One region of the Rhizobium sp. SJZ105 genome, then DNA from elsewhere that is predicted to be linked to it. Evidence: predicted binding sites of a transcription regulator. Region 1 holds the regulator's gene; each other region holds the start of a gene.

Region 1 (7,235 bases):
CCTTCGCCGTCACGGTCGAAGAACTGGGCAACGCCGAGGCGCACGCGGGTGGGAAGCTGTTCCGACTGACGGAAATAAACCCCGGCGATTTCTTCCAGCGAAGAACCGTCCAGCGGCACGATGCCCTGATAAGGCTGCATGCCGACGCCCTGATCGATGGTGAAGGCCAGAATGCCGGTTCCGAGCAGTTGTTCGGGCGAGGTTTGCCCCGCAGCAACAGCTTCCGCCAGCCGCTCCTCATCGAAACGGGCATAAGCGCGCATGCTCTCGGGCGCGGTGAAATCCGCCACCAGAAGGTCAACCGGGCCGTCGCCCTTGGTCTGCACAGTCAGCTTGCCGGAAAATTTCAGGGATGTGCCGATCAGCGCCGTCAGAACCGTTGCTTCCGCGAGCAGGCGGGCGACAATCTCGGGATATTCGTGACGTTCGAGGATGGCATTCAACAGCGGCCCGACCTGTACGGCGCGACCGCGCACGTCCAGACCTTCGACCTGAAAGGGCACAACCTTGTCGTCGCCAGCTAAATCGAGATTGTCCAGTTCAACCGTTACATCTGCCATGTCATAACTCCTTGGCGCAGCCGTTGCGCCGCTACCGTCCAAAAGTCCGGCTTTTAAAATGTACTTTTTCAGCTTGTCGCACAGAGATCCGGGAAGCGAAACCGCCTCCGGGGAAAATCGTGCAAATCGTGAGGTGGCCCGCCAGCGAAAAGCCGACGAGCGTCTTCGAAGCCCCACAGATGGGAATGTGCATCGCCGAGTTCAAGCACCCGGCCGATAGCGGTCAGATGACGCCCATGCACCATGCGATAATGGACTTCTGCGCATGGAGCCGGTTTTCCGCCTCGTCGAAGACCACCGATTGCGGCCCGTCGATCACTGCATCCGTTACTTCCTCGCCGCGATGCGCCGGCAGGCAGTGCATGAACAGCGCTTCCTTGTTGGCCTTCGCCATCAGCGCTTCATTGACCTGATAAGGCTGGAAGATATTGTGGCCGCGCGCCTTGTGTTCCTGGTTCATGGACACCCAGGTATCGGTGACGACGCAATCAGCGCCCGCCACTGCCTTGTCGGCATCGTGGTACAGCGAGATTTCGCCACCATTGTTGCGTGCCCAGTTCAGGAACTTGTCGTGCGGTTCCGAACCCATCGGGACTGCCATCGCCATGCGGTAACCGAAACGGGCGGAGCCTTCCACGAACGAATGCAGCACGTTATTGCCGTCACCCGTCCAGGCAATGGTCTTGCCCTTGACCGGGCCGCGATGTTCTTCGAACGTCAATATATCCGCCATGATCTGGCAGGGATGCGTGTCGTCCGTCAGGCCATTGATAACAGGCACGGTGGCGTGTTCGGCAAGCTCGAGCAGACGCGAGTGATCCGTGGTGCGGATCATGATGGCATCGACATAGCGCGACAAAACCTTGGCCGTATCGCCAATCGTTTCCGCGCGGCCCAGCTGCATTTCCGTGCCCGACAGGAACAGGGTCTCACCGCCGAGCTGGCGCATGCCGACATCGAAGGAGACGCGGGTGCGTGTGGACGGTTTTTCGAAAATCATTGCCAGCATCTTGCCAGCAAGCGGCTTTTCCGCCGTGCCGGTTTTGGTGGCAATCTTGCGCGTGCGCGCATCATCAAGAATTGTCCGCAGATCCTCCGACCCGACGGCCGAGAGGTCCAGAAAATGTTTTGGTGAACCCATTCTAATCTGTCCCATGCTTGCGAGCCCCTGAAGAGAGGCCCGCTCTTGATTTTTTCAGGCGCTTTTTGCCTGTTTCGCAACCGTCAGGGAGGCGGCAGCCGCGTCGATACGTGCAAGACCCTCACGGGCCTCTTCCGCCGTGGTGACGAGCGGCGGCAGAAGACGGATGACATTGTCGCCCGCAGGAACGCCAAGCAGATGCTCTGCGCGCATGGCCTGCAGCAATTCGCCCGAAGGAATCTTCGCCTTGATGCCCAGAAGCAGACCTTCGCCGCGAATTTCCTCGATCACGTCAGGATAACGGTCCTTGAGCGAGGCCAGACCCTGCCGGAAGACCAGCGCGACGTCACGGACCTTCTCGAGAAAACCTTCGGAGAGAACGACGTCAAGCACGGCATTGCCGACTGCCATGGCCAGCGGGTTGCCGCCATAGGTGGTGCCATGTACGCCCGCCATCATGCCGGAAGCGGCATCTGCCGTGGCAAGGCATGCGCCGAGCGGGAAACCGCCACCGATACCCTTGGCGACCGCCATGATATCGGGCGCAACACCGGTATGTTCATAAGCAAACAGCTTGCCTGTGCGGCCGACACCCGTCTGGACCTCATCGAAAATCAGCAGCAGGCCGTGCTCGTCGCACAATCCGCGCAGAATTTGCAGGAATTCCTTGCTGGGCGAGCGAATGCCGCCCTCGCCCTGGATGGGCTCGATCAGAAGTGCTGCAGTCTCAGCCGTGATGACGGCCTTGAGGGCATCGACATCACCGAACGGAACCTGATCGAAACCTTCGACCTTGGGACCGAAACCTTCGAGGTATTTCTGCTGGCCACCCGCGGCGATCGTCGCCAGTGTACGGCCATGGAAAGCGCCTTCGAAGGACACGATGCGGAACTTCTCCGGATGGCCCTTGGTATAGTGATAACGGCGGGCGGTCTTGATGGCGCATTCCAGGGCTTCCGCGCCTGAATTTGTGAAGAATACCTTGTCCGCGAAAGTCGCTTCCGTCAGGCGCCTGGCGAGTTTTTCCTGTCCCGGCACTTCATAAAGGTTCGAGACGTGCCAGACCTTCTCGGCCTGCGTCTTGATCGCATCAACGAGGTGAGGATGGGCGTGGCCCAGCGAGTTGACAGCGACACCGGCCGCAAAATCCAGATATCGCTCGCCGCTTTCCGTGAACAGCCATACACCCTCACCGCGCTCGAAGCGCAGGGGGGCTCTTGAAAACGTATCAAACAATGGCGCGCCGGCTTCGGCCATGGCTGTATCACTCCTTGCGCAGATGCGCTGTCAAACTGTTGTCAATAGGCTTGCGGGGTTATCCCTCGCCTGAAAATCAAAATGCCGCCTTGCGGCGGCAGGGGCACTATTGTCACTTCGTTTGCCGATGTCAACAAAAGTCAGCGTTTCCCGGGCTTCTCAAGCACTAGTATGCGGCGGCGGGCCAGCCCCAAGGTGTTGCCTTTCAGACTCAATACGCCAGCAAGTTGGGGAAAACCGGAAAATCGATTCCAGATGATTCCCGCGACTCTTGCCACGGAGTCGGGCTGGCACTAGGTTAATCGCTAATTACTAGACTGCATTGCGGCGGAACTAGTCACCGAAAATCAGGCGGAAACCACGCTTGCGGCATGCGCGCGAGACGGAGAGGGATTCTGCCGAAAATACACGCGACAAGCGGAGAAGCGGCATGAACTGGACAGACGAACGAGTCGAAAAGCTCAAGAAATTGTGGTCCGAGGGCCTTAGCGCCAGCCAGATTGCAGCGCAGCTGGGCGGCGTCAGCCGTAATGCCGTGATCGGCAAGGTCCATCGTCTCAATCTGCCGGGACGCGTCAAGGCTGGCGGTCCAGTGACTTCGGCACGCTCCGCGCCGAAGCGCACAGCTGCCCCTGCCCCGCGCGCGACGACTTTCGCAGGTCGCGTCAACGCGGCACCGGCGCGTATCCTCACCCGTTCGAACGCGGCAACGGCGCTGCACGAGGAGATCGATATCGAGACCGCGCAGGTGCTCGATTACGTTCCTTCCAAGAACGTTGTCACGCCGATTTCCCGTCGCCTGACGCTGACGGAACTGACCGAGCGCACCTGCAAATGGCCGGTTGGCGATCCGCTGAAGGACGACTTCCATTTCTGCGGTTGTGAAGCGCTGGAATCTTCGCCCTATTGCAAGTTCCATGCGAAACTCGCCTACCAGCCGGTGAGCGAGCGCCGCAAGGCTTGAGTGTTGCGGCACGCATTCAGCACTCAAAAATTACGGGCCTTCGGGCCCGTTTTTTTTATGACAAAAATCAAGCCGCTTTCTGGGGCGACTTGATGGCAGGCCACACCCTTTCCCCTTACTATTGGGCGTGACCCTTCTATCCGGATCTCAACGCGCCGCCGATCTCCTCCGGTCAAAACGGACAATGGCATCGAGTTTGGCGGATATTCATATTGAAAAAGCCCGAAATCGTTTCAGATTTCGGGCTTCCTGATTTTTTGGTGCACTACTTCGCCAGCGAAACCACCTGGTTCCGCGTCGCTCAGGCTTCCATAGAATATCCCGCGCCACGCACCGTGCGGATGACATCCTGCATGTGCGAGAAATTCAGGGCCTTGCGCAGACGTCCGACGTGCACATCGACAGTGCGCTCGTCGACATAGATATCATGACCCCAGACGCCATCCAGCAATTGCGAGCGGGAAAACACCCGACCCGGCGACGTCATCAGGAATTCCAGCAAGCGGAATTCCGTCGGGCCGAGGCGCACTTCGCGGCTTTTGCGGTGAACGCGATGGGTCTCGCGATCCAGTTCGATATCGCCGCATTTGAGCACCGACGACAGAACCTCGGGACGGGCCCGGCGCAACATGGCCTTGACCCGGGCCATGAGTTCCGGCGTCGAGAACGGCTTGACGACATAATCGTCAGCGCCGGTAGCGAGACCGCGAACCCGTTCGCTCTCTTCGCCACGCGCCGTCAGCATGATGATGGGCAGGCGTTCTGTTTCCGGCCGCATTCTCAAGCGCCGGCATAGTTCGATACCGGAGACACCGGGCAACATCCAGTCCAGGATGAGAAGATCCGGAATGCGCTCCTGCAGCCTGATTTCCGCCTCATCGCCACGGGGTATCGTGTCGACGTCGTATCCCTCAGCCTCGAGATTGTAACGAAGCAGGACGCTCAACGCTTCCTCGTCTTCCACAACTGCAATCTTGGGCACCATATGCTGAACTCCGCAAGCTTCTGCTTGTCTGTTACTCGGTCACCGAACCAAGCGTGTTGGAACTGTCGTCCTTCGGACGCTCGCCCTCCGGCTGGCTGCCGGTGGTCATGTAATAGATCGTCTCTGCGATATTGGTCGCATGATCGCCGATACGCTCGATGTTCTTGGCGCAGAACAGAAGATGCGTGCAGGTGGTGATGTTGCGCGGGTCTTCCATCATGTAGGTCAGAAGCTCCCGGAAGAGCGACGTGTACATGGCATCGATTTCCTCGTCGCGTTCACGGATCGCATTGGCCTTTTCGGCGGAACGCGTGGAATAGACGTCGAGGACTTCCTTGAGCTGCACCAGCGCCAGGTCGGACAGATGCTCGATGCCGCGGGCGAGCTTGCGCGGAACGCCGGTGCCGGCGACAGCGATAACGCGCTTGGCCGTGTTCTTGCCAAGATCGCCGACGCGTTCGAGATCGGCGGCGATACGCAGGGTGCCGATGATCTCGCGAAGGTCTGCCGCCATCGGCTGACGCTTGGCGATGGTTACGATCGCCTTGTCGCCGATTTCGCGCTCAGCGTGGTCGAGAATGGTATCGTCCGAAATGACTTTCTGCGCGAGCGCAGCATCGGAATTGACGAGTGCGCGCACGGCGTCACCGCACATCTGCTCGGCAAGACCGCCCATTTCGGCGATGCGGCGCGTCAGAAACTTCAGTTCGTCGTCATAGGCAGACAGGATATGCGAATGGGTCGTTGTCTGTGTCATGGTCTATTCCTCCGGCTTGGCCTGCATGCGCGTGCCCAACAGCGGGGCACGGCAGAGGCACCAGTCTTGTACGGTTACGATAAAGCACCGGCCGGGGATCAGCCGAAGCGGCCCATGATGTAGTCCTGCGTGCGCTGGTCGTCCGGATTGGTGAACATCTTGTCGGTTTCGTTTTCTTCGACAAGATGACCAAGATGGAACATGGCCGTACGCTGGGAAACGCGCGCCGCCTGCTGCATGGAGTGCGTGACGATGACGATGGTGTAGTTGGTGCGCAGTTCGTGGATCAGTTCCTCGACCTTCGCAGTCGCGATCGGATCCAGCGCCGAGCACGGCTCGTCCATCAGGATCACTTCCGGGCTGACGGCAACCGCGCGTGCGATGCACAGACGCTGCTGCTGGCCACCGGAGAGGCCCGTGCCGGATTCCAGCAAACGATCCTTCACCTCGTTCCAGAGACCCGCTTTCTGCAGGCTATGCTCGACGATCTGGTCCATATCTGCCTTGTTGCGGGCGAGACCATGGATACGCGGGCCGTAGGCGATGTTCTCATAAATCGTCTTCGGAAACGGGTTCGGCTTCTGGAACACCATGCCGACGCGGGCACGCAGTTCCACGACGTCGATCTGCTGATCGTAGATATCGTCGGTATCGAGCGTGATCTTGCCGGTGACCCGGCAACCGTCGATCGTGTCGTTCATGCGGTTCAAGGTGCGCAGGAAAGTGGATTTACCGCAACCGGACGGGCCGATAAGTGCAGTCACCGTGTTTTCGCGGACATTGAGGTTCACGTCGTAAAGCGCGCGCTTTTCGCCGTAATAAACCGAAACATCCTTGCCGATCATCTTGTATGAGACTTCATTCATTTTCTTGTCCAGCGCCTTTTCAACTGCTGCTTCCGACAACATGTTCATTGCTCTAGCTCCCTCTACCAGCGCCGCTCAAAGCGGCGACGCAACAGGATTGCGCCAACATTCATGAGAATGAGGAACAGAAGCAGGATGATGATAGCGCCAGATGTCCGTTCGACAAAGGCGCGCTCAGCTTCGTTCGCCCACATGTAAATCTGCACCGGCAGGGCCGTGGACGGATCCATAGGCGTTGTCGGATAGTTCGCGACGAATGCCACCATGCCGATCAGAAGCAGCGGCGCCGTTTCGCCCAGTGCGTGGGCGAGACCGATGATGGTGCCGGTCAGAATGCCAGGCATTGCCAGCGGCAGGACGTGATGGAAAATCGTCTGCATCTTGGAAGCGCCAAGACCGAGTGCGGCGGCGCGGATCGACGGCGGCACGGCCTTCAATGCAGCGCGGGTGGCGATGATGATCGTCGGCAGCGTCATCAGCGTCAGGACGAGGCCACCGACCAGCGAGGCCGAGCGTGGAAAGCCCATGAAGTTGATGAAGACGGAGAGACCGAGCAGACCGTAAACAATGGAGGGAACAGCCGCCAGATTGTTGATGTTGACCTCGATAAGGTCCGTCAACCGGTTCTTGGGGGCAAATTCCTCCAGATAGATGGAGGCCGCAACACCGATCGGCAGCGACAGCACCAGCACAATCAGCATCATG
Region 2 (7,235 bases), 810 kb from region 1:
CTGACCTTCCACGAGGACGCGTTGCGCGAGATTGCCCGCCGGGCGATTACCCGCAAGACGGGTGCCCGCGGTCTGCGCTCGATCATGGAAAAGATCCTTCTGGATACCATGTTCGAACTGCCGACGCTGGAAGGCGTGCGCGAAGTGGTGATCTCCAACGATGTCGTCAGCGGCATCGCTCGCCCGCTCTACATCTATGCGGATCGTCAGGAAGAAAAGGCCAATGTTTCGGCTTGATTGACCGATCCGACGCTTTGATGAATTCAAAAGGCCCGCACTCGTGTGGGCCTTTTCTGTTGTGGCAGGTGCGAAACTTGCCGCTAACTTGGAGTAACCCGATTTTGCGTTTGGAGCGGATTGCGCTTTGCTGATAAAGTCTTAAAACTGATTTGCAGCGCGATATGACGGAAATGTGAATTACCGTCGGCGACCCGGTTCCTGATCCTGTGGGATAACCGGAAATGTCGGGAGTAATAGCCGGCGCTGTATTTGTTTGAATTTTACGGCCGTGCCGTTGCGCGGGGTCGTCTCTTCCGGTGACTTGAAATCGGCGTTCCGAAACTCCACTTTCAGTCTCGAGAAATGAATATGCCGGACGCCCCAAGACGTCAGGCAAAGTGTCCTGAAAGGGACCATGAAAGGAAATGATATGACGAACATCACGTCTGCGGCATCCGGCGGTATCTATCCGGTACTTCCCCTGCGCGACATTGTCGTTTTCCCGCATATGATCGTTCCCCTGTTCGTCGGGCGGGAAAAATCCATTCGCGCTCTCGAAGAGGTCATGGGCTCGGACAAGCAGATCATGCTTGTTACCCAGATCAACGCCAGCGATGACGATCCGTCCCCGGAAGCCATCCACAAGGTCGGCACGGTCGCTAACGTTCTCCAGCTGCTGAAGCTGCCTGACGGCACCGTTAAGGTGCTTGTGGAAGGCAAGGGTCGCGCCCAGATCGAGGCCTATACCGACCGCGAGGATTTCTACGAAGCGTCTGCGACGCCGCTGCAGGAGCCTGCGGAAGACCCGGTTGAGATCGAGGCGCTGTCGCGTTCCGTCGTTTCGGAGTTCGAGAGCTATGTGAAGCTCAACAAGAAAATTTCGCCCGAGGTTGTCGGCGCTGCCGGCCAGATCGACGATTATTCGAAGCTGGCCGACACTGTTGCTTCGCACCTGTCGATCAAGATCACCGAAAAGCAGGAAATGCTGGAAACCGTCAGCGTGAAGCAGCGGCTTGAAAAAGCGCTCGGCTTCATGGAAGGCGAAATTTCCGTGCTTCAGGTCGAGAAGCGTATCCGCTCGCGCGTCAAGCGCCAGATGGAGAAGACTCAGCGCGAATATTATCTGAACGAACAGATGAAGGCGATCCAGAAGGAGCTCGGCGACGGCGAGGATGGCCGTGACGAGATGGCCGAACTGGAAGAGCGCATTGCCAAGACCAAGCTTTCCAAGGAGGCCAAGGATAAGGCCGAGGCGGAAATGAAGAAGCTTCGCCAGATGAGCCCGATGTCTGCGGAAGCGACTGTCGTGCGCAACTATCTGGACTGGCTGCTCAGCCTGCCCTGGGGCAAGAAGTCGAAGGTCAAGGTTGATCTCAACAGCGCCGAGGCGGTCCTCGATCAGGATCATTTCGGTCTGGACAAGGTCAAGGAACGCATCGTTGAATATCTGGCCGTGCAGGCTCGCGCTTCGAAGATCCGTGGCCCGATCCTGTGCCTCGTCGGTCCTCCCGGCGTCGGCAAGACTTCGCTCGCCAAGTCGATCGCCAAGGCGACCGGCCGCGAATATGTGCGTATGGCGCTGGGTGGTGTGCGTGACGAGGCGGAAATCCGCGGTCACCGCCGTACCTATATCGGCTCCATGCCGGGCAAGATCGTTCAGTCGATGAAGAAGGCCAAGAAGTCCAATCCGCTCTTCCTGCTCGACGAGATCGACAAGATGGGCATGGATTTCCGTGGCGATCCGTCTTCCGCACTGCTGGAGGTGCTCGATCCGGAACAGAACTCCACCTTCATGGATCACTATCTTGAGGTGGAATACGACCTGTCCGACGTGATGTTCGTGACCACGGCCAACACGCTGAACATTCCAGGTCCCCTGATGGACCGTATGGAAGTGATCCGCATCGCCGGTTATACGGAGGACGAAAAGCGCGAAATCGCCAAGCGTCACCTGCTGCCGAAGGCGATCAAGGAACATGCCCTGCGTCCGGAAGAGTTCTCGGTCAGCGATGACGCTCTGATGATCGTGATCCAGCAGTACACCCGCGAGGCGGGCGTGCGCAGCTTCGAGCGCGAGTTGATGAAGCTTGCGCGAAAGGCCGTGACCGAGATCATCAAGGGCAAGGTCAAGTCCGTGGAAGTCACCGCAGCCAATGTCCCGGATTATCTGGGCGTTCCGCGGTTCCGCCACGGCGAGGCCGAGCGTGAGGATCAGGTTGGTGTCGTCACCGGTCTGGCATGGACGGAAGTCGGCGGTGAGTTGCTCACCATCGAAGGCGTGATGATGCCCGGCAAGGGCCGCATGACGGTCACCGGCAACCTCAAGGAAGTGATGAAGGAATCCATTTCGGCAGCGGCATCTTATGTCCGCTCGCGCGCCGTGGACTTCGGCATCGAACCGCCGCGTTTCGACAAGAGCGACATCCACGTTCACGTTCCGGAAGGGGCTACCCCGAAGGACGGACCGTCTGCCGGTGTTGCCATGGCAACCGCCATCGTCTCCATCATGACCGGTATCCCGGTCTCCAAGGATGTGGCGATGACGGGTGAGATCACGCTTCGTGGTCGCGTGCTGCCGATCGGCGGCCTGAAGGAAAAGCTGCTTGCGGCGCTTCGCGGTGGCATCAAGAAGGTGCTCATCCCGGAAGAAAACGCCAAGGACCTGGCGGATATTCCTGATAATGTGAAGAACGAGATGGAGATCATCCCGGTGTCTCGCATGGGTGAGGTCATCAAGCACGCGCTGCTTCGCATGCCCGAGCCAATCGAGTGGGACGGCAGCATCGAAACGCCTGTTATCGCAACTGTCGACGGTGTCGACGAGGGCGGACAGACGATCGCACATTGATTGCCACGTCGTTGTGAAAGCCAGAATCGGTTTTCGCGACACCTGTGCATAGATTCAATGTGTTAGATGCCGAAAGGCGCGATGCTTCTTTGATGCTCGCAGAACTGGTGCGAAATTGGCACGTTTAAGGGAAAGGCCGGCAGAAATGTCGGCCTTTTTTGTGAAAAACCCCGCAGACCCCTTGTTTTTCAGGCGATTCCAGCGCTTTTGAGTTGCTGCGCGCGGATACAGACGTATTCTGCGCCGGCTTAATTTGAGTCGTTTCAAACCATTGAAAGGGGTGGAAACATGAACAAGAACGAGCTCGTCTCTGCTGTTGCCGAAAAGGCTGGTCTCACGAAGGCAGATGCTGCTTCCGCTGTTGATGCCGTATTCGAAACCGTACAGAACGAACTGAAGAGCGGTGGCGACATCCGTCTCGCTGGCTTCGGCAGCTTCTCCGTAAGCCGTCGTGAAGCCTCCAAGGGTCGTAACCCTTCCACGGGTGCTGAAGTCGATATCCCGGCTCGCAACGTACCGAAGTTTTCCGCAGGCAAGGGCCTGAAGGACGCCGTCAACTCGTAAGGTTTCCGAAAGGCCGCGACGTCCGGCGGCGGGCGGGCGGCTTTTCAGGTTCACGAGGACACATGTTTTGACGCCCTGACGCCATCATGCCGGCACGTAAACCGGGCGGCTTTTCGAAATGATTTTTCGGATAGCCCTTTTTTCGAACCGGCAAGATGTACTTGAAAGTAGGAGAGCGCGCCTGTGTAGCCTCCATCCGGTCACACGGCGCTCTGATACGCGGAATGTGCGCACGAACAGGAAAGCCCGGCCTTCATGGTCGGGCTTTTTGATTCCTCCGGCAGGAAATGTCATGCCGCTGTCATGTCTCTGACGCAGAAGCCATAGGGTGTTTTTTTGGATCCAAGGGGGATTTATAATGGCGTTCCGACTTTCTCAGATGGCTTTGACTGCTGCTCTGCTCACGTCCGCGGCCTTTCCGGCTGCTGCCGAGCCGGTTTTCAACCGCATCGCATCTTTCCCGGTCGTAAAGAACCTGCCAGCGGACAAGGACGCGAAGGCCGTCACTTCAGCTGAAATCGTAACCGCCAGCGAAGACGGCAAGACGCTGATCTATTCGGACAGCCCGCTTGGCGGCATTGGATTCGTTGACATCACCGACGCGAAGGCACCCAAGGCTGGCGGCGCGTTGCTGCTGGAAGGCGAACCGACCTCGGTTGCCGTTGCTGGCGCCAAGGTTCTGGCCGGTGTCAACACGTCCGAAAACCGCGCCAAGCCGTCCGGCAAGCTGGTGACGGTCGATATCGCCACCAAGAAGATTGAAGCGAGCTGCGACCTCGGCGGCCAGCCAGATTCTGTCGCAATTTCCCCGGACAAGACCTTCGCCGCTATCGCGATCGAAAACGAACGCGATGAAGAGGTGAACGAAGGCGCCCTGCCACAGATGCCGGCCGGTTATCTGGTGACGGTCGGTCTGAAGAACGGTGTTGCTGACTGCGCGACGCTGAAGAAAATCGACGTGACCGGCCTTGCCGAAATCTCCCCGGAAGATCCGGAGCCGGAATTCGTCTCGATCAATGCCAATGGCGAGATCGCGCTCACGCTGCAGGAAAACAACCACATCGTCATCATCGACGGCAAGACCGGTACGGTAAAGACGCATTTCTCCGCCGGCACGGTTGATCTGGAAGGCGTCGACACGAAGACGGACGGCCAGATCAAATTCACCGACAAGCAGGAAGGCCGCAAGCGTGAGCCAGATGCCGTGAAGTGGCTGGACAATGACCGAATCGTCATCGCCAATGAGGGCGACTGGCAGGGCGGCGCGCGCGGCTTCACCATTTTCGACAAGACCGGCAAGCTTCTTTATGAAGCCGGTGCCACCCTTGAGCACGCTGCCGCCAGCATCGGCCACTATCCGGAAAAGCGCTCCAAGGCCAAGGGCATCGAGCCGGAAGGTCTGGAGACGGCAACCTTCGATGGTCAGAAGTACTTCTTCGTTCTTGCCGAGCGCGCGTCTCTCGCTGCGGTCTACAAGGATACGGGCGGCACACCGGAACTGGTCCAGCTTCTGCCCTCGGGCATTTCGCCTGAAGGTGCCGTCGCCATTCCGTCGCGCAATCTTCTCGTCACTGCCAACGAAGCCGATCTCGTCGAAGATGGCGGCGCTCGCTCGCATGTCATGATCTATGAACGCGCAGAAGGCCAGATTGCCTACCCGCAGCTCGCTTCCGCCACCGTTGACGGCGCACCGATCGGCTGGGGCGCTCTCTCCGGTTTGGTGGGCGATGCTGAAAAGCCTGGCATCCTCTATGCCGTGTCCGACTCGGTCTATGGCAACCAGCCGTCGATCTACACCATCGACGCAACGAAGAAGCCCGCCACCATCACCAGCGCCCTGCGCATCAAGCGCGACGGTATCGCAGCCCAGAAACTCGACATCGAAGGCATTACGCTTGACGGTAAGGGCGGCTTCTGGCTGGCCTCGGAAGGTGACAGTGCCAAGCTCGTGCCCCACGCACTCTACAATGTCAGCGCCAAGGGCGAGATCAAGGCTGAGATCGCTCTGCCGAAGGAACTGCTGGCTGGCGAAACCCGCTTCGGTTTCGAAGGCGTGACCATGATCGGCAAGGGCGACGACGCGACGCTGTGGATGGCCGTACAGCGCGAATGGGGCACGGACGAGAAGGGTTTCGTCAAGCTCGTCTCCTACAATCCGAAGTCCAAGGAATGGGGCGCCGTGCGTTACCCGCTCGACAAGACCGAGGCAGGCTGGGTCGGCCTTTCTGAAATCACCGCACAGGGCGACTATGTCTATATCGTCGAGCGCGACAATCAGGTCGGTGACAAGGCAAAGATAAAGAAGCTTTACCGCGTCGCGATCGCTGACCTTAAGCCGGGCAAGATCGGTGGCGAACTGCCGCTGGTGGCCAAGCAGGAAGCACATGATTTCCTGCCGGACCTCAAGTCCCAGACGAATGGCTATACCGTTGACAAGCTGGAAGGCTTCACCTTCGACAAGGCAGGAACGGCCTATGTCGTCACTGACAATGACGGCGTCGACGGATCTTCCGGCGAAACGCTGTTCTTTACCGTCGATCTGAAGGCGATCAACTGATCGGTCCGAATAGAATCGCAAATGAGAAAAGCCGGGCATAGCCCGGCTTTTTTGTGCGGCGGAAGAAACCCCGATCTGGGGAATGCCGATTACCCACGATGAGTCGCATACCAGCCGTTAAAACCGGCATGATCGCGTCGCTATCGCATAATCGAGGGTGTTATCCGGAGGACTTCCATGAATGTGCAGTGGACCAGATCGCTAGAGATCACCGCCCCATGGAATTCTTGCTTTTGGGAGTGCTGTCTTTTTCCGAGTCCTGCTGGACCCAGCGGAAAAAAATATAAACAGGCAGCGCAATAAGCGCGAGTGTTACAAACGCGTCGACCGACATGGTTTCATCCATCATTTATACCGTTCATCATGAAACGGCTCGAAAACAATGCATGAAATCTCTTTAAAAAGTCTGAATCTGCTTATTTTTCGGTATGTTGCGGGGTGGCACACCTATTGGAGCCGGCCTGTATGAATGTGGAACAGAAGTGCCGATCTGGCATAGACTCACGCCGGAAAAGCCGCTCCACCAGCCCAAGGCCGCGGCCGTCTACAGAATCGGGAGCAGGGGCCGTGATTCCCGATGCAGGAAGTTGACGGTAAAACGCACCGACATCCGAAAGAGCTTCGGCTTGGTAATGCGCACAATTTGAAGAAGCTGGAAAATGGTGGGCGATGAGAGACTCGAACTCCCGACATCCTCGGTGTAAACGAGGCGCTCTACCAACTGAGCTAATCGCCCTTCGCGTCTTGCAGATCGTGTCTGCCGCGTCGGTGGCCGTGATGTATTCGGATCGGAAAAAAACCGCAAGGGCTTTTGTGAAGTTTTTTTGTTTTTTTTCCGGACAGCTCTGCCCACTGGCAGAGGTGATCGGCAAAAAGCCGGGAACTGCGGGCTTTTCGATAAAAACAAAGCCCGGCCGTTACCTTTGGCGGTATGCTGGAATCGCGTTACGGACGCCCCGGCTGTGGACAAGTTTTTTGTTTTTGTTGGGAAAAGCCCGGAAAACAAGGCATTCGCTGCAATGCCGGTCAAAGGCCTTTCAGTTTTTT
Region 3 (7,235 bases), 710 kb from region 1:
CACGCGACCCCGAAGTGCTCGCCATCAAGCAGACGCTTTACCGCACCTCCAACGACAGCCCGATCGTTCGCGCGCTGATCGACGCGGCGGAAGCCGGCAAATCCGTGACCGCGCTGGTCGAATTGAAGGCGCGTTTCGACGAAGAGGCGAACATCCGCTGGGCGCGCGATCTGGAGCGGGCCGGCGTGCAGGTGGTGTTCGGCTTCATCGAACTCAAGACGCATGCCAAGATGTCTATGGTGGTGCGCCGCGAAGACGGCAAGCTCAGAACCTATTGCCACCTCGGCACCGGCAACTACCACCCTATCACGGCCAAGATCTACACCGACCTGTCCTTCTTCACCTGCAACCCGAAGATCGCCCACGACATGGCGAATATCTTCAACTTCATCACGGGTTACGGCGAACCGGAAGAGGGCATGAAGCTCGCCATTTCGCCCTATACGCTGCGTGCGCGCATCGTGAAGCACATCAATGAAGAGATTGAGCACGCCAAGCGCGGTGCGCCGGCGGCGATCTGGATGAAGATGAACTCGCTGGTCGATCCCGAGATTATCGATACGCTTTACCGCGCCAGTGCGGCCGGCGTGGAGATCGATCTCGTCGTGCGCGGCATCTGCTGCCTGCGCCCACAGGTTGCGGGTCTGTCGGACAATATCCGCGTCAAATCGATTGTCGGCCGCTTCCTCGAGCACAGCCGAATCTTCTGCTTCGGCAATGGTTTCGGCCTGCCGTCCGACAAGGCGCTGGTCTATATCGGCTCCGCCGACATGATGCCGCGCAACCTTGATCGCCGCGTTGAAACGCTGGTGCCGCTCACCAACCCCACCGTGCACGAGCAGGTTCTTTCACAGATTATGCTGGGCAATCTCATTGACAACCAGCAGAGCTACGAGATACTTGCGGACGGAACGTCGAGGCGCATCGAGGTGCGTAAAGGCGAAGAACCGTTCAACGCGCAGCACTATTTCATGACCAATCCCAGCCTTTCCGGACGTGGTGAAGCCCTGAAATCAAGTGCGCCCAAATTGATTGCCGGGTTGATTTCTTCCCGCAAGAAACAGGCTGAATGACTCGATCAGAAGCACAGGGGCGGCTGACCGGCCTTGCCCCCGTTTCCGTCATAGATATTGGTTCGAACTCCGTTCGTCTCGTCGTATATGAAGGTCTTTCCCGCGCGCCCGCCGTGCTGTTCAACGAAAAGGTCCTTTGCGGTCTCGGCAAGGGACTGGCCCTCACGGGTCGGATGCATGAGGAAGGCGTTAGCCGGGCTTTGATGGCGCTGCGTCGCTTCCATGCGCTTTCCGAACAGGCGCAGGCGCAGCAACTCTACGTACTGGCGACAGCGGCAGCGCGCGAAGCGGAAAACGGCCCGGATTTCATCCGTGAAGCCGAAGCCATACTTGGTTGCGAGATCGAGGTGCTGTCCGGCGAAAAGGAAGCGCTTTATTCCGCCTATGGCGTGATCAGCGGTTTCCACGACCCGGATGGCATTGCAGGCGACCTGGGCGGCGGTTCGCTGGAACTCATCGACATCAAGGGCAAGAACTGCGGCGAGGGCATCACCCTGCCGCTCGGCGGCCTTCGGTTGTCGGAACAATCGGATGGCTCGCTGGAGAAGGCGACGACAATTGCCCGCAAGCACGTCAAATCTTTCGCAAAGCTGCTGGCGGCCGGCGAGGGGCGTACCTTTTATGCCGTGGGCGGCACGTGGCGAAACATCGCCAAGCTGCACATGGAGATCACAGGTTATCCGCTGCACATGATGCAGGGATATGAATTGCCGCTGGCGGAAATGCTGAATTTTCTGGAAGAAGTCATCGTCTCCAGGGACAGCAAGGACCCGGCCTGGCAGGCGGTCTCCAAGAACCGCCGTTCGCTTCTGCCGTTCGGCGCCATCGCCATGCGTGAAGTTCTAAAGGCGATGAAGCCGGCAACGATCGCCTTCTCGGCGCAGGGCGTGCGCGAAGGTTATCTTTATTCGCTGCTGACGGAAGCGGAGCGGGATACCGACCCGCTGTTGGTCACGGCCGACGAGCTTGCCATTCTGCGTGCCCGTTCGCCCGAACATGCGCGCGAACTCGCCGACTGGAGCGGCCGCACCTTTCCGGTCTTCGGCATCGATGAGACGGAAGAGGAAAGCCGTTACCGGCAGGCCGCCTGCCTTCTGGCCGATATCAGCTGGCGTGCACATCCGGACTATCGCGGCCTGCAGGCGCTCAACATCATCGCCCACTCCTCCTTCGTGGCGATCACCCATCCGGGCCGCGCTTATATCGCGCTTGCTAATTATTACCGCTTCGAAGGGTTGAACGACAACGGCACCACACAGCCGCTCGCCGCCATGGCGGGTGACCGCCTGCTGGAACTCGGCAAGTTGCTCGGCGGCCTGCTGCGCGTCGTTTACCTCTTCTCAGCCTCCATGCCCGGTGTCGTTGATCACCTGAAATTCCGCAAATCCACCACTCCGGATCTGGATCTGGAATTCGTCGTACCACACGCCTATTGCGATTTTGCCGGCGAGCGTCTGGACGGACGCCTGCAGCAACTGGCGAAACTGACGGGCAAGCGGTTGGCGTTTGTGTTCGAGTAACGGGCAGACGCCGGCCATTTGGCACCGCAGACAGTTGTGGAGCTATACTAGGACCAGCGCTGACAAAAGGCGTCGATATCGCTTGATTGAAAGTAGGCTAGCCGCGCCATGATCGTCTCGAAGGGCCAGTCCCACCAGGCGATTTTGGCAAGCTTCCCCGCCACGGTTTGCGAAAACCGCTCGCGAATGATCTTCGCGGGAACACCGCCGACGATGGTGTAGGGCGGCACGTCCTTGGTGACGACCGCGCCTGCTGCGAGCACGGCGCCGTCTCCAACCTTCACGCCCGGCAGCACGATGACCCCGTGACCGATCCAGACATCGTGACCGATGACGGCGCGATCCTCCTTGCGGCGATCTAAAAAAGCGTCGTCGCGCACCGCCTCTGTAGCGTAATATTCCGGGCAGTAACTGAAACGGTGCATGGACGGTCGGTCCATTGGATGGTTCGGTGCGCCAATCCTGACGTCCGCGGCAATAGCGCAGAATTTCCCGATTGTCGCATCACCGACAATACAACGGGGTCCGAGGTAAGAGTAATTCCCGAGTTCGACGTTGTGCAGAGAGGTATCGGCCAAAATTTCGCAGCAGCTACCTATGTTCGAGTCCCTTATGCTTGCCGTCGAATGGATAACTGTCTCTGCGAGCTTGGGGCGATTGAGTTGTGCGGTTGAGTGCATGCCTGTCTCCGGATTTCGGCCTGCGTAACCGGCGACTATGAAGGGCATATGACGCGAAATTGCGAAGGCAAGCCGATTAGGCCAGATATCCTTTTGAAATGCAGATCGTGTACGCGCTTTGCGTGGAACGAAATCAGGCTTCACACAGCGCCGTCAACCGCCGGAACCATCCGCAGTCGCAGCTTTTTTACTTCCAGTAATGGTCGGATATGTTTTGGGCATTCTGAATGATGTGACGCGCGACTTCGGGATCTCCGCCCTCGAATGTTTCCAGATCGGCTCCGCATAGCAGCAGGAAAAGCTGCTGGTGTGCGACAGCGGCAAAATAGTCATGAGGCGGTGGCTGTATTTCAGACCCGATTGACTGGAGTTCGTCAGCAGCCTGTTTGCTTGCACGCTCAAGCGCTGCGAAAATAGTGGACACCATCGCCGATTCTGTCCGTTGCAATATATCCTGAACCTGCCGTTCGGCGGGCGTCAGGACCGGGCAGCTCTCACTCATCGCACAACTCTCCTCTCGGCACACCTCGTTTACCTGCGGTACTATGCCATGGATTGTGTCTGCTTTGAGAGGAGAAGCTGAAGTTGTGGATTTTAAACCGCAAACGAAAAACACGACAGACCGAAATCGGTTTGTCGCCGAGACAAACCGGTCGCCTCGCTACAAGCCGTTATTATTCAACCGTGCCCCAGCGCCTTCCTGATACAGGCGCTGAGATAGGCATATTGCAGGGGCGTGGCCCTTGCCATCGCCTCCGTGCGGGTGGCGGGCCTGTCCTCGTAACCGACCGGAATATCGAACTGGGTGAAGGTGAAATCCCAGCGGGTGCCGTTGACGATATTGTAGAAATGGTCGGCGCCGCTAACGACGGTTTTGGCGAGGTCGCCACCGAAAATATCCTGCACCACAAGAGCTGTAACGCCACCTTGTCCCCTGGCTGGGTTTTCTCTCGACCACAGGCTGCTGGTTTCGAGTGACCAGCTTTTCCTCAGGGCGTAATACAGTCGTTCGGCATTGTCCTGCATGACGGGTCTTTCCTGTTTCGGAACCGGGTTCCGGGTCAGGTTGGGTCGGTACAGTAACGGAGCGCCTCGCTTCCTTTTTCAGGCCGCAGGAACGCTCCGTTCAGTTGAGCTTGCGCCGATGCGCTGACGGTGCCGGAACGAATTCCGGCACTCCTTTCCTCACTTCGCGTCGAGAAGGTCCTTGACTTCCAGGAGGACGAATTCGTTGTCGTCAGCCTTGTCCAGCGCACGGCCGGCCGAGAAGGGCAGGTTGTTGTCGTTGCCGACGATGATATGGGTGGCGTCGACACGGTCTACATTCTCGATGGTCACGAACGGCATGTCGTAGAAACCGTTGCCGCCGCCCTGACGCTTCCTGTTATCAGGATCGGAGATCTTCAGCAGATCGATATAGCCGATCTTGCGCGCCGCCTTGCCGGCATTGGCGTCGTTGAATTCGATCTTGTAGATGCGCTTGACCTTGGAAGGTACGGCAAAGCAGTTTACGTCCGGCTTCTTCGGGTCGGCGCAGGCCTTGTCAGCGGTGCCGGCGCCATTGTCACGCTCGATGACCAGCGCGGTGCTCTCGTCCAGCATGTTGAAATCGCCGATGGCTTCACCACCTTGCGCCAGCGGGTAGAGCCAGGTGCGGCCTGTCCATTCCTTCTTGGCGGTATCGAGTTCGATGATGCGAAGGGCGGTTGAGCCGTCTTCGGTCTTTTCGACCTGACCGTCGGCGGTGTAGAGCGGGCCTTCGAGAAGGCCGTAAAGCTTCGAGCCGTCCTTGGAGAGCGCCATGCCTTCATAACCACCTGATCGTTTTAGGTTGAAAGCGGGCATTTTCTGCGTGGGGTTGCCGGGCAGTGCCAGGGTCGGATGATCCGGGGACTTCACCTCGATATCGCCGGCCTTGGTTGCGATGACGTCGGTCAGCTTGCCGTCGCGGGTGAATTTCAGGATGTAGGGACCGAACTCTTCGCCCACCCAGAAGCCGTCGGCAACGGGCTGAATGGATTCGACGTCGAAGTCGGCGCCCGTCAGGTAACGTTTGGTCGAACCTTCCATGACGATGGGGAAGGGAGCTTTCTTGTCCGGGTCGGAAAGGAACACCGTCTCCAGCGCGTTGACCTTGCCGGCATCCCAGTCGAATTTGATGTGGTGGAGCATCAGCATGGCGTCGCTGGAGTTGAGCTTCGAGCCGAAACCATTATCGGAAAGGCTCCAGAAGCTGCCGTCCGCCATGGCCTTGATTCCGGAAAAGCCCTGCATGGCCTGGCCGTTGAACGGCATGGAGAGGCCGGTCGGGCGAACGCCATCCTTGCCGGGCACGGTGCCGAGACCCTCGGCGCGCTTGCGGTCGGCCGTCGTGAACTTGGCGGATGTCTTGAGGTATTCCGGCGCATCGGCAGGTGCTGCGATGATGGTGTTGGCGGGCAGAATGGCGTGCGAGACCAGCTTTGCCGGAAACTCCTGCTCTGCATGGGATGCGGTTGCGAGCGCAAGAACGGCGAAAGGTGCGAAAAGAATATGCTTCATGGTGGAGACCCCTCAATGCCTGTTGAAGACAGGACTGAGGCGATAGGGGTGCCACATGACAGGCAGGTGATTGCAGTTTGAAGCTTTGATGAATTTTGATGACGGGCGGCCTCGGAAACGAAGCTACCCGTTTGTTTTCAGGGGTTTTTTCAGGCGGCTGGGGCCTGATATTGGCTGAGCGTACACACGCCGAGCGTCTGCCCGCGTCCCTTGACAGCATGTTCGCCGAGATATTCGCTGCGAACACCTTTGGGTAGCACCAGCTGATGGGCGAGATCGGCAGAAATCAGCACGGGATGGCCGAGCATCTTGCTCAGTGATTCGAGCCGCGAAGTGGTGTTCACCGTGTCGCCAAAATAGGTGATCTTGTGGTGATCGACGCCGATTTCGGCTGTTATGACCGGCCCGCCATGAATCGCAAAGCGAAGGCGCGGCACTTCACCGAAACGGGCGAGCCACATGTCGCGCTTGTCCTCGATGGTCGCCTGGATATCGAAAACACAGCGCACGCAGGCTGCCCGCCTTATCGCCATGTGATAGGGCCAGGTGATGATGGCCGCGTCGCCGATGTAGTCGTCAATGACGCCGCCATGTCTTCTGACGGGGGCTGCGTAGCTCGCGAAGATTTCGCCCAGAAACTCCTGCGCCTTCAGGTCGCCATGGGTTTCGGCAAACGAAGTGGAGCCGACGAGGTCGATGAAGATGAAAACGCGGTCTTCGCTGACTGGACGGCGATAGCGCCCAAGTATGAGATCGATGAAGATGTCACGGCCCAGCAGTTCGCGCACGCGCATGATGAAAACGATGATGCCGCAGACGATGAGGGTGAAGATCAGTGTCTGCACCTCGGCATGCACCGCCCGTTTCCAGGTGCCGGGAAATATGCCGCTAACCCACAGAATGGTACCGCCAAGCCCGAAGCCACAGAAGACGAGGACGGCGTAGATGATGAGGCCGACGGCAATATAGGCCGGTGTCGGCAATGCGCTAACCTGCCGCGACAGACCGGGCAGCACGTAACCACGCTCGAAGGCGAGGATTGGCGCACAGGCGAACAGCGCATAGGTGGCGCCAATGAGCGCGCCGCCGCCATATTCCAGAAACGCGTAGGCCACCCCGCTGCCGGCCACGGCAACGAAGAGCACCACGTAATCCAGAATGGGCAGCAATTTTCTCATGTCGGTTCTTGATCTCGGGGAAGGGAAGCGTCGTGCCCCCGTCAGGCGAAGCTTCTGTTCAAGTCATATGCGACATTAATGTGGAAAATGCGCTGCAAAAAGTGACCATTCGGTAAGGTCACATGAAGGATTGGAAAGGCTGTTGCCCCGTTGCCGCAAAAGGGCTGTGAACCCGGCTCTACTTCTTAATAGGATGTTCTGTAATAGACCGTTTCAAGCGGGGATTGCGGACGGTCGTCCGGC
Region 4 (7,235 bases), 240 kb from region 1:
CATAGACGTCCACCCGGGTCGGCGTTACGTCGAGACGGTTTTGCGTGCCCGCGTAAACGACGCTGTAGCCGCCATCCGGCAAGGGTTGCAGCCAGTCGATCGGCGCATCGGCGGGATATTGCATCCGGCTTGACCACTGCGGGTTCACCTTGCCGTCTTCGAAACGAAGGCGTGGCTGGGCCCGCCAGGAATACCAGTCCTGAATGTAGCTCGAAGCGCGATCCCATCGGCCCTGCATGAAAGCGGGGCCGACATTGAAGAAGAAAAAGCAGGCGGTGAGATAGACGAGGACGGCGACAATACCGGTCAGCAAGCCGTATCGCTGCATGAAGCCGCGATTGAAAATTGCGGGATGTGCGGCCGTCAGCCTCTCGCGGTCTGCGGTATTGAGAATGAAGCTGGACGACATCAGGCCGCTCCCCGTCCGAATTCGAAGGATTGATGGCCAATCAGCCTGCGGCGCAACCAGCTGGAAAACTGGTCTACGGCGATGATGGTGATCAGCAGCAGGATGATGATGGCATAGGTCTTGGAAGCGTGATCGTTACCGATCGACAGCCGAAAGACCTCGCCAATGCCGCCACCACCAACGGCGCCGATGATGGTCGAGGCGCGTACGTTGATTTCGGCACGCAGCAATGCATAGGACACGAAATTGGGCAGGACCTGCGGCACGATGGCAAAGCGAACCCGCTCCAGCCAGTTGGCACCCGCGGCACGCAGGCCTTCATCCGCCTTCATGTCGGCATTTTCCACGACTTCGAAGAATAGCTTCCCCAGAGCCCCGATGGTGTGCACGGAAATCGCGATGATCGCCGCGATCGGCCCGATCGATAAGATGGCAGTCAGCAATCCCGCGACGACGATCTCCGGAAAGGCGCGCAGAATCTCCATTACCCGGCGTACAACCCAGCGCACGAGGCCGGCACCGATAAGGTTGGTGGAGGCAAAGAAGCACAGCACAAATGCGAAAGTCGTGCCTATTATCGTCGAGACCAGCGCGATGTTGAGCGTGATGATCAGCTGATAGATGAAATGCGGTATGTAGAAACCGTTGGTGATGTAAACGCGATCCGCGACATAGTTGTATTTCAGCGAACCGTTGTCATAGGGCGACGGCAGGTCGAACATCGCCCGGAAGACCTCGAGCGGGCTATCCGGCACGAATGTTTTCATGAAGTCGAAAAAATATGGCAGGCGCTCGAAGAACTTGCCCGAATTGGCCTCATTGGCGAAATTCAGTGAGGCGGCAAGGACGATGAGGAAGATAACGAGCGACATAACGGTATAAATCCGCCGTGTCCTAAGCTGCTGTTGATAATGACGCATCACTGTTCGGGACGATGCGCTCAATCCCTCGGGGGTGAGGGTACCATGTTGCAGTGTGGTCGCCATGCCGCTTTCCTTTATTGGCAAAAGCGGCGATGCCGCAAGGCACCGCCGCTTCCGGATATGATCTGAGGATCAGCCGCCGATAACGGACTTACGGGCGTCGATGATCGTCTGGTAGAAAGCCGGGTCGACCTTGATGTAGGCAGTGTTCTTGCCCTGGGTGTAACCCTGGAAGCAGGCGAGATCCTTCTTCGGCAGTTCCATGAAGAAGTCTTCGACCTTCTGCTTCATGCTGTCACCGATCTTGTTGGCAACGAGAAGCGGACCGTTCGGGATCAGCGGGGACTTCCAGACCTGAACGATATCGTCCATGTCGAGGTTGCCCTTCTTGACCATCTGGTGAAGGTTGCCGCCGGAGTAGCCTTCTTCCCACTTGCCGACGCCCGAACCGAATGTCGTGCCGACGTCGAACTTTTTGTCGAGAACGGCGAGAACGAGGTTCTCATGGCCGCCGCCGAAGCCGGTTTCGGAGAAATATTCCTTGACCGGAACGCCGGTTTCCTTCGGGATCGATACGTTCGGGACGAGGAAGCCGGAGGTGGAGTCAGGGTCGGCGAAGCCGATCTTCTTGCCCTTGGCGTCAGCCAGAGACTTGATGCCGCTGTCCTTGCGGGCAACCATGATCGTGTAGTAGCCGCTGGAACCGTCAGAGCCGGTATAGGTCAGGATCGGATCGACGGCCTTGGGATCGGCAATGGCGATCTTGGCGTAGGAAGAAGCGCCCATGGATGCAATGTCGATGGTGCCGCCGAGCAGGCCCTGGATAACGCCGTTATAGTCCGGCGACGGGAAAACCTGAACTTCGGAAACGCCGGTTGCAGCCTTGAGGCCATCGGCAACGCACTTCGTGTTGCGGATCTGGTCGGCTTCATTTTCCGAACCGTCGAGACCGATACGCAGGACCTTGACGTCCTGAGCCATGGCCGAACCGGCCAGAACGCCAAGGGCGACTGCCGAAAGAAGGATTTTCTTCAACATGGACTTTCTCCTTTTTCCCGGCGAGCCGGAGTTTGTTGTGAAGTATCGGCCCTTGACGCGGGCGCAAACGATGCTGAGCGGTTCCTCAGAGCCCGGCGAGAGCCAGCGGTTCGGGACCGGCAGATTGCTGAACCGGACGCGCGGCAAGCTGCGCGCCGGGAATATTGATGCTGGTCGAGGTCATGGTCTCGTCGATGCCGGCGCCGTGTGAATCCGTGCCGTAAATCTCCGTGACCGCCGCCGCCGTCAGTTCGGCGGGTGTTCCGTCGAAAACGACTCGACCCTGCGACATGCCGATGATGCGTTCGCAATAATTGCGCGCCGTATCCAGCGTATGCAGATTGGTGATGACGGTGATGCCTTCACGCTCGTTGATGTCGCGCAGGGCGTCCATGACGATCTTGGCGTTCAGGGGATCGAGAGAGGCGATCGGCTCGTCGGCGAGAACCATCTTCGGAGACTGCATTAGTGCCCGGGCGATAGCGACGCGCTGCTGCTGGCCGCCGGAAAGCGTGCCCGCCGCCTGCATGGCTACGTGCTCGATGCCGAGCCGCTCGAGGGCGGCAATCGCCATCAGGCGCTCTTCATCCGTGAAGATGTTGAACAGGCTGAGCACGGTCGAACGGTGGTTCAGGCGGCCGAGCATGACATTGGTGAGCACGTCGAGACGTGGCACCAGATTGAACTGCTGGAAGATCATCGCGCAGTCGCGCTGCCAGTTGCGCAGGGCGGCACCCTTCAACGAAGAGACTTCCGTGTCGTTGAAATGAATGGAACCCGAGGAGGGATCGACGAGGCGGTTGATCATGCGCAGCAGCGTTGACTTTCCTGCGCCAGAACGTCCAATCACGCCAACCATCTGGCCTTGCGGAATTTCCACATTCACGGAATCGACCGCAGTGTGGTTGCCGAAACGGCGCGTGACTTGCTTCAGGTGAAAGCTCATTTCCCCGTCCAATCTTCTTCTGATGGGGTTCGACCTAACAGCGGTGCGTGAAGCGTGAATGTCAGTTTGATGAAGAAAATATTACAGAATGCGCAGATAAGGCGTGCGAGTGGTCGCCTGCGAACCTTTTAGTAGTCGTGCCACCGGATTGAGGCCGGCGGGTGTCTCGCAGACATGGTTAGGGAGACCCCGGAGCATGACCCCGGAATCTGCAGTTTCTTCGGTGTGGGGCGATTTTACCCGGCGTATTTCGCCACGAAATCCTCGGCGGCGAGGGTGCGGAAATCGTCCAGTGCGCCGCGCAGCGTTGCGTGGTCCCAGTCCCACCATTTGAGATCGTCCATGCGCTGGCCAAGGTCCGCCGGGAAGCGGTTCCTGATCAGCCGGGCGGGTACGCCGCCGACGATGGTATAGGGCGCAACGTCTTTCGACACGACCGCGCCGGCCCCGATTACCGCACCGTTTCCGATTGTGACGCCAGGCAGGATGGTCGCGCCATGGCCGATCCAGACATCGTGGCCGATCACCACGCGCTTGGCGCGGCGGGCGGCGAAGAAGTCATTTTCATCATCGGCGTCGTCCCAATAATTGCGGGCACGGTAGGTGAAATGGTGAAGTGTGGCGCGCGACATCGGATGATTGGTCGCGTTGATGCGGACGGATGCGGCGATGTTGACGAATTTGCCGATGGTGGCGCACCAGATCGCACCGTCCTGCATGACATAGGAATAGTCGCCCATCTCCACTTCCTCGATGCGGCAGCGTTCCGAAATTTCGGTATAGCGGCCGATCGATGAATTGGTGACGCGGGCACTTTCGTGGACAACAGGTTCGAGACCGACCTTCACACTCATGCCGCTGCCTTCCGGGGGGAGAATTGCGAGACATCCAGAACGCGATCGGCCACGGCTTCCCGCACTTCCTCGTCATGGAAAATACCGAGCAAGGCCGTCCCTTTGCACTTCTTTTCCGCGATCATCTCCACGACCACCCGTCGGTTGGCGGCATCCAGGGATGCGGTCGGTTCATCGAGAAGCAGGATCGCGTGATCGGTGATGAAACCGCGTGCGATGTTGACGCGCTGCTGCTCGCCGCCGGAAAAGGTTGCTGGCGGCAGCGACCACAATTCCCGCGGCAGGTTGAGTTTCGAAAGCAGAACGGCTGCCTGCTCGCGGGCCTCTTCCGCGGCAACCTTGCGCGCAAAAAGCGGCTCGGCGACGACGTCGATCGCCGGAACGCGCGGCACGGTGCGCAGAAACTGGCTGACATACCCGATGGTGCGATGGCGAATCTCGAGGATGGTGCGCGGCGAGGCGCTGCCCATGTCGATGACCTGATCCTCGTGGCGGATGAGAATCTGGCCGCTGTCGATGGCATAATTGCCATAGAGCATTTTCAGGATCGAGCTTTTGCCGATGCCGGACGGGCCGCCGAGCACGACACATTCTCCGCCGGACACGGAGAAACTGACATCGCGGACAACAGGCAGTTCGATGCCATCGCGAAGATGCATGGTGAAGCTTTTGAAGACTTCCGAAACGATGAGGGGTGTCGGCATGGCGTCAAACCTGCAAAATGGAGGAAACAAGCAATTGCGTGTAGGGTTCGCGCGGATCATCCAGCACCCGGTCTGTCAGACCGTGTTCGATGACGTCACCACCCTTCATCACCATCATGCGATGGGAAAGCAGCCGCGCGACCGCCAGATCGTGGGTGACGACGATAACGGCGAGGCCGAGATCGTTGACGAGACCCCGCACGAGATCGAGCAGGCGTGCCTGCACCGAGACATCGAGGCCGCCGGTCGGTTCGTCCATGAAGACGAGTCGTGGTGAGGTCACCAGGTTGCGGGCAATCTGCAGACGCTGACGCATGCCGCCGGAAAAGGCGCGAGGCTGGTCGTCAATGCGGTCGGTGCCGATTTCCACCCGTTCCAGCCACTCGCTGGCTGATTGCCGGATATTGCCGTAATGCCGGTTACCGACAGCCATAAGCCGCTCGCCGACATTGGCGCCGGCCGAAACCGCCATGCGCAGTCCATCCGCTGGGTTCTGGTGCACGAAACCCCAGTCTGTCCGCATCAGGAAACGCCGTTCGGCCTCGCCCATATGATAGAGGTCTCGCACCGAGCCATCGCGCATGCGATATTCCACGCTGCCAGCCGTCGGCACGAGCCGTGTGGAAATGCAGTTGAGAAGCGTGGTCTTGCCGGAGCCGGATTCGCCGACGATTGCCAGAACCTCGCCCGGATAAAGCTCGAAGGAGACGTTACGGCAACCGGCGCGGTCGCCGTAATATTTCGAAACGTCCCTGACTTTCAGAAGCGGTGCGTCGCTCATTCTGCGGCCTCCTTCACATCCGCCAGCAAATGGCCCTTGTGGCCATGGGCGCGGCGGTCTTCGCAATGGTCGGTATCGGAGCAGACGAACATCCGCCCGCCCTTGTCGTCCAGCACCACCTCGTCCAGATAGACATTCTCCCCGCCGCACAGCGCGCAGGGCTTGTCGAAGCTCTGGATTTCAAACGGATGGTCCTCGAAATCCAGGCTGACGACATCCGTGTAGGGTGGCACGGCATAGATGCGCTTTTCGCGCCCGGCCCCGAACAATTGCAGGGCGTCCGACAGGTGCATTTTCGGATTGTCGAACTTCGGGGTTGGCGAGGGGTCCATCACATAGCGCCCCGCAACCTTCACCGGATAGGCATAGGTGGTGGAGATACGGCCGTTGCGGGCGATGTCCTCATAAAGCTTGACGTGCATCAGGCCGTATTCCTCCAGCGCATGCATGACGCGGGTTTCGGTCTCACGCGGCTCGAGGAACCGCAAGGGTTCAGGAATGGGAACCTGATAGACAAGCACCTGCCCCGAATGCAGTTCTTCTTCGGGAATGCGGTGCCGCGTCTGGATGATGGTTGCATCCTTGGTGCGGGTGGTGACGGCGACATCAGCGACTTTCTGGAAGAAGGCGCGGATGGAAACGGCGTTGGTGGTGTCGTCGGCGCCCTGGTCGATAACCTTCAGGACATCGTCTGGACCGAGGATGGCGGCGGTCACCTGCACGCCGCCGGTGCCCCAGCCGTAAGGCATAGGCATTTCACGGGAAGCGAAGGGAACCTGATAACCGGGAATGGCAATTGCCTTCAGGATCGCCCGGCGGATCATCCGCTTGGTCTGTTCGTCCAGATAGGCGAAGTTGTAGGCAGCCAGCCCGTCGTCGAATGAAACTTCTTTAAGCATTGCGCGTTAACCTTGCGAAAAAAGGAGTACAAGCTCATGGAGATTGGAATTCTTGCAGCCGTGTTCTTTGCCGCTTTTGCAGCATTGACCGTCTTTTGCGCCTATTGGTTCGGCGAGCAGCACAGTCGCTGATTTATTCGGCGGCATCTCTCATCCATTCCCCGGCATCGGTGTCGGTCGCGTCGAAATCGGCGCGCATTTTGCGCACCAGGCCCAGTTCGGCCTGAAAATCCACGTAGTGCGGCAATTTCAGATGTTCGACAAAGCCCGTCGCCTGAACATTGTCGGCGTGCGAGATGACGAATTCCTCGTCCTGCGCCGGGGCAACCACATCCTCACCGAATTCAGCGGCGCGTAGCGCACGGTCGACCAGTGACATGGCCATCGCCTTGCGCTCGCTCTGGCCGAACACCAGACCGTAACCGCGGGTGAATTGCGGAGGTGCCTTGGCGGAACCCTTGAACTGGTTGACCATCTGGCATTCGGTGACCTTGATTTCGCCGACCGAGACAGCAAAACCGAGCTCCGGCACATCCAGTTCGACCTCCACCTCGCCGATGCGGATTTCACCGACGAACGGGTGTGTGCGGCCGTAACCGCGCTGCGTCGAATAGGCGAGCGCCAGAAGAAAGCCCTCGTCGCCGCGTGCAAGCGATTGCAGGCGCAGGTCGCGCGCCATCG

The links. Region 1 encodes PhoB, which activates phosphate uptake and scavenging genes when phosphate is short. Its sites were predicted from a motif close to TGTCATNNANCTGTCAT; they were not measured.
Region 2: a site for PhoB is predicted at 3,920-3,936, ahead of FB593_RS03295 (esterase-like activity of phytase family protein). Genes of this name have one in related genera too.
Region 3: a site for PhoB is predicted at 3,311-3,327, ahead of FB593_RS03845 (DapH/DapD/GlmU-related protein). Genes of this name have one in related genera too.
Region 4: a site for PhoB is predicted at 3,375-3,391, ahead of phnC (phosphonate ABC transporter ATP-binding protein). Genes of this name have one in related genera too.

The regions. Positions count from the first base shown of each region.
Region 1 is NZ_VIUP01000001.1:1,470,767-1,478,001, forward strand. Features, by position in the region: gene FB593_RS07445 (Hsp33 family molecular chaperone) at 1-560, opposite strand, end outside; gene argF (ornithine carbamoyltransferase) at 784-1,701, opposite strand; gene FB593_RS07455 (aspartate aminotransferase family protein) at 1,756-2,958, opposite strand; gene FB593_RS07465 (GcrA family cell cycle regulator) at 3,389-3,922, shown strand; gene phoB (phosphate regulon transcriptional regulator PhoB) at 4,224-4,907, opposite strand; gene phoU (phosphate signaling complex protein PhoU) at 4,939-5,664, opposite strand; gene pstB (phosphate ABC transporter ATP-binding protein PstB) at 5,763-6,578, opposite strand; gene pstA (phosphate ABC transporter permease PstA) at 6,593-7,235, opposite strand, start outside.
Region 2 is NZ_VIUP01000001.1:656,892-664,126, reverse strand. Features, by position in the region: gene clpX (ATP-dependent Clp protease ATP-binding subunit ClpX) at 1-237, shown strand, start outside; gene lon (endopeptidase La) at 650-3,067, shown strand; gene hupB (DNA-binding protein HupB) at 3,356-3,631, shown strand; gene FB593_RS03295 (esterase-like activity of phytase family protein) at 3,990-6,188, shown strand; gene FB593_RS27445 (hypothetical protein) at 6,397-6,537, opposite strand; tRNA gene FB593_RS03290 (tRNA-Val) at 6,849-6,924, opposite strand; gene FB593_RS27790 (hypothetical protein) at 7,151-7,235, shown strand, end outside.
Region 3 is NZ_VIUP01000001.1:762,801-770,035, reverse strand. Features, by position in the region: gene FB593_RS03855 (RNA degradosome polyphosphate kinase) at 1-1,073, shown strand, start outside; gene ppx (exopolyphosphatase) at 1,070-2,593, shown strand; gene FB593_RS03845 (DapH/DapD/GlmU-related protein) at 2,641-3,273, opposite strand; gene FB593_RS03840 (hypothetical protein) at 3,461-3,775, opposite strand; gene FB593_RS03835 (hypothetical protein) at 3,952-4,299, opposite strand; gene FB593_RS03830 (esterase-like activity of phytase family protein) at 4,459-5,814, opposite strand; gene FB593_RS03825 (adenylate/guanylate cyclase domain-containing protein) at 5,964-6,992, opposite strand; gene FB593_RS03820 (hypothetical protein) at 7,178-7,235, opposite strand, start outside.
Region 4 is NZ_VIUP01000001.1:1,711,363-1,718,597, reverse strand. Features, by position in the region: gene phnE (phosphonate ABC transporter, permease protein PhnE) at 1-409, opposite strand, end outside; gene phnE (phosphonate ABC transporter, permease protein PhnE) at 409-1,395, opposite strand; gene phnD (phosphonate ABC transporter substrate-binding protein) at 1,465-2,370, opposite strand; gene phnC (phosphonate ABC transporter ATP-binding protein) at 2,456-3,316, opposite strand; gene FB593_RS08700 (DapH/DapD/GlmU-related protein) at 3,553-4,170, opposite strand; gene phnL (phosphonate C-P lyase system protein PhnL) at 4,167-4,874, opposite strand; gene phnK (phosphonate C-P lyase system protein PhnK) at 4,879-5,655, opposite strand; gene FB593_RS08685 (alpha-D-ribose 1-methylphosphonate 5-phosphate C-P-lyase PhnJ) at 5,652-6,554, opposite strand; gene FB593_RS08680 (carbon-phosphorus lyase complex subunit PhnI) at 6,688-7,235, opposite strand, start outside.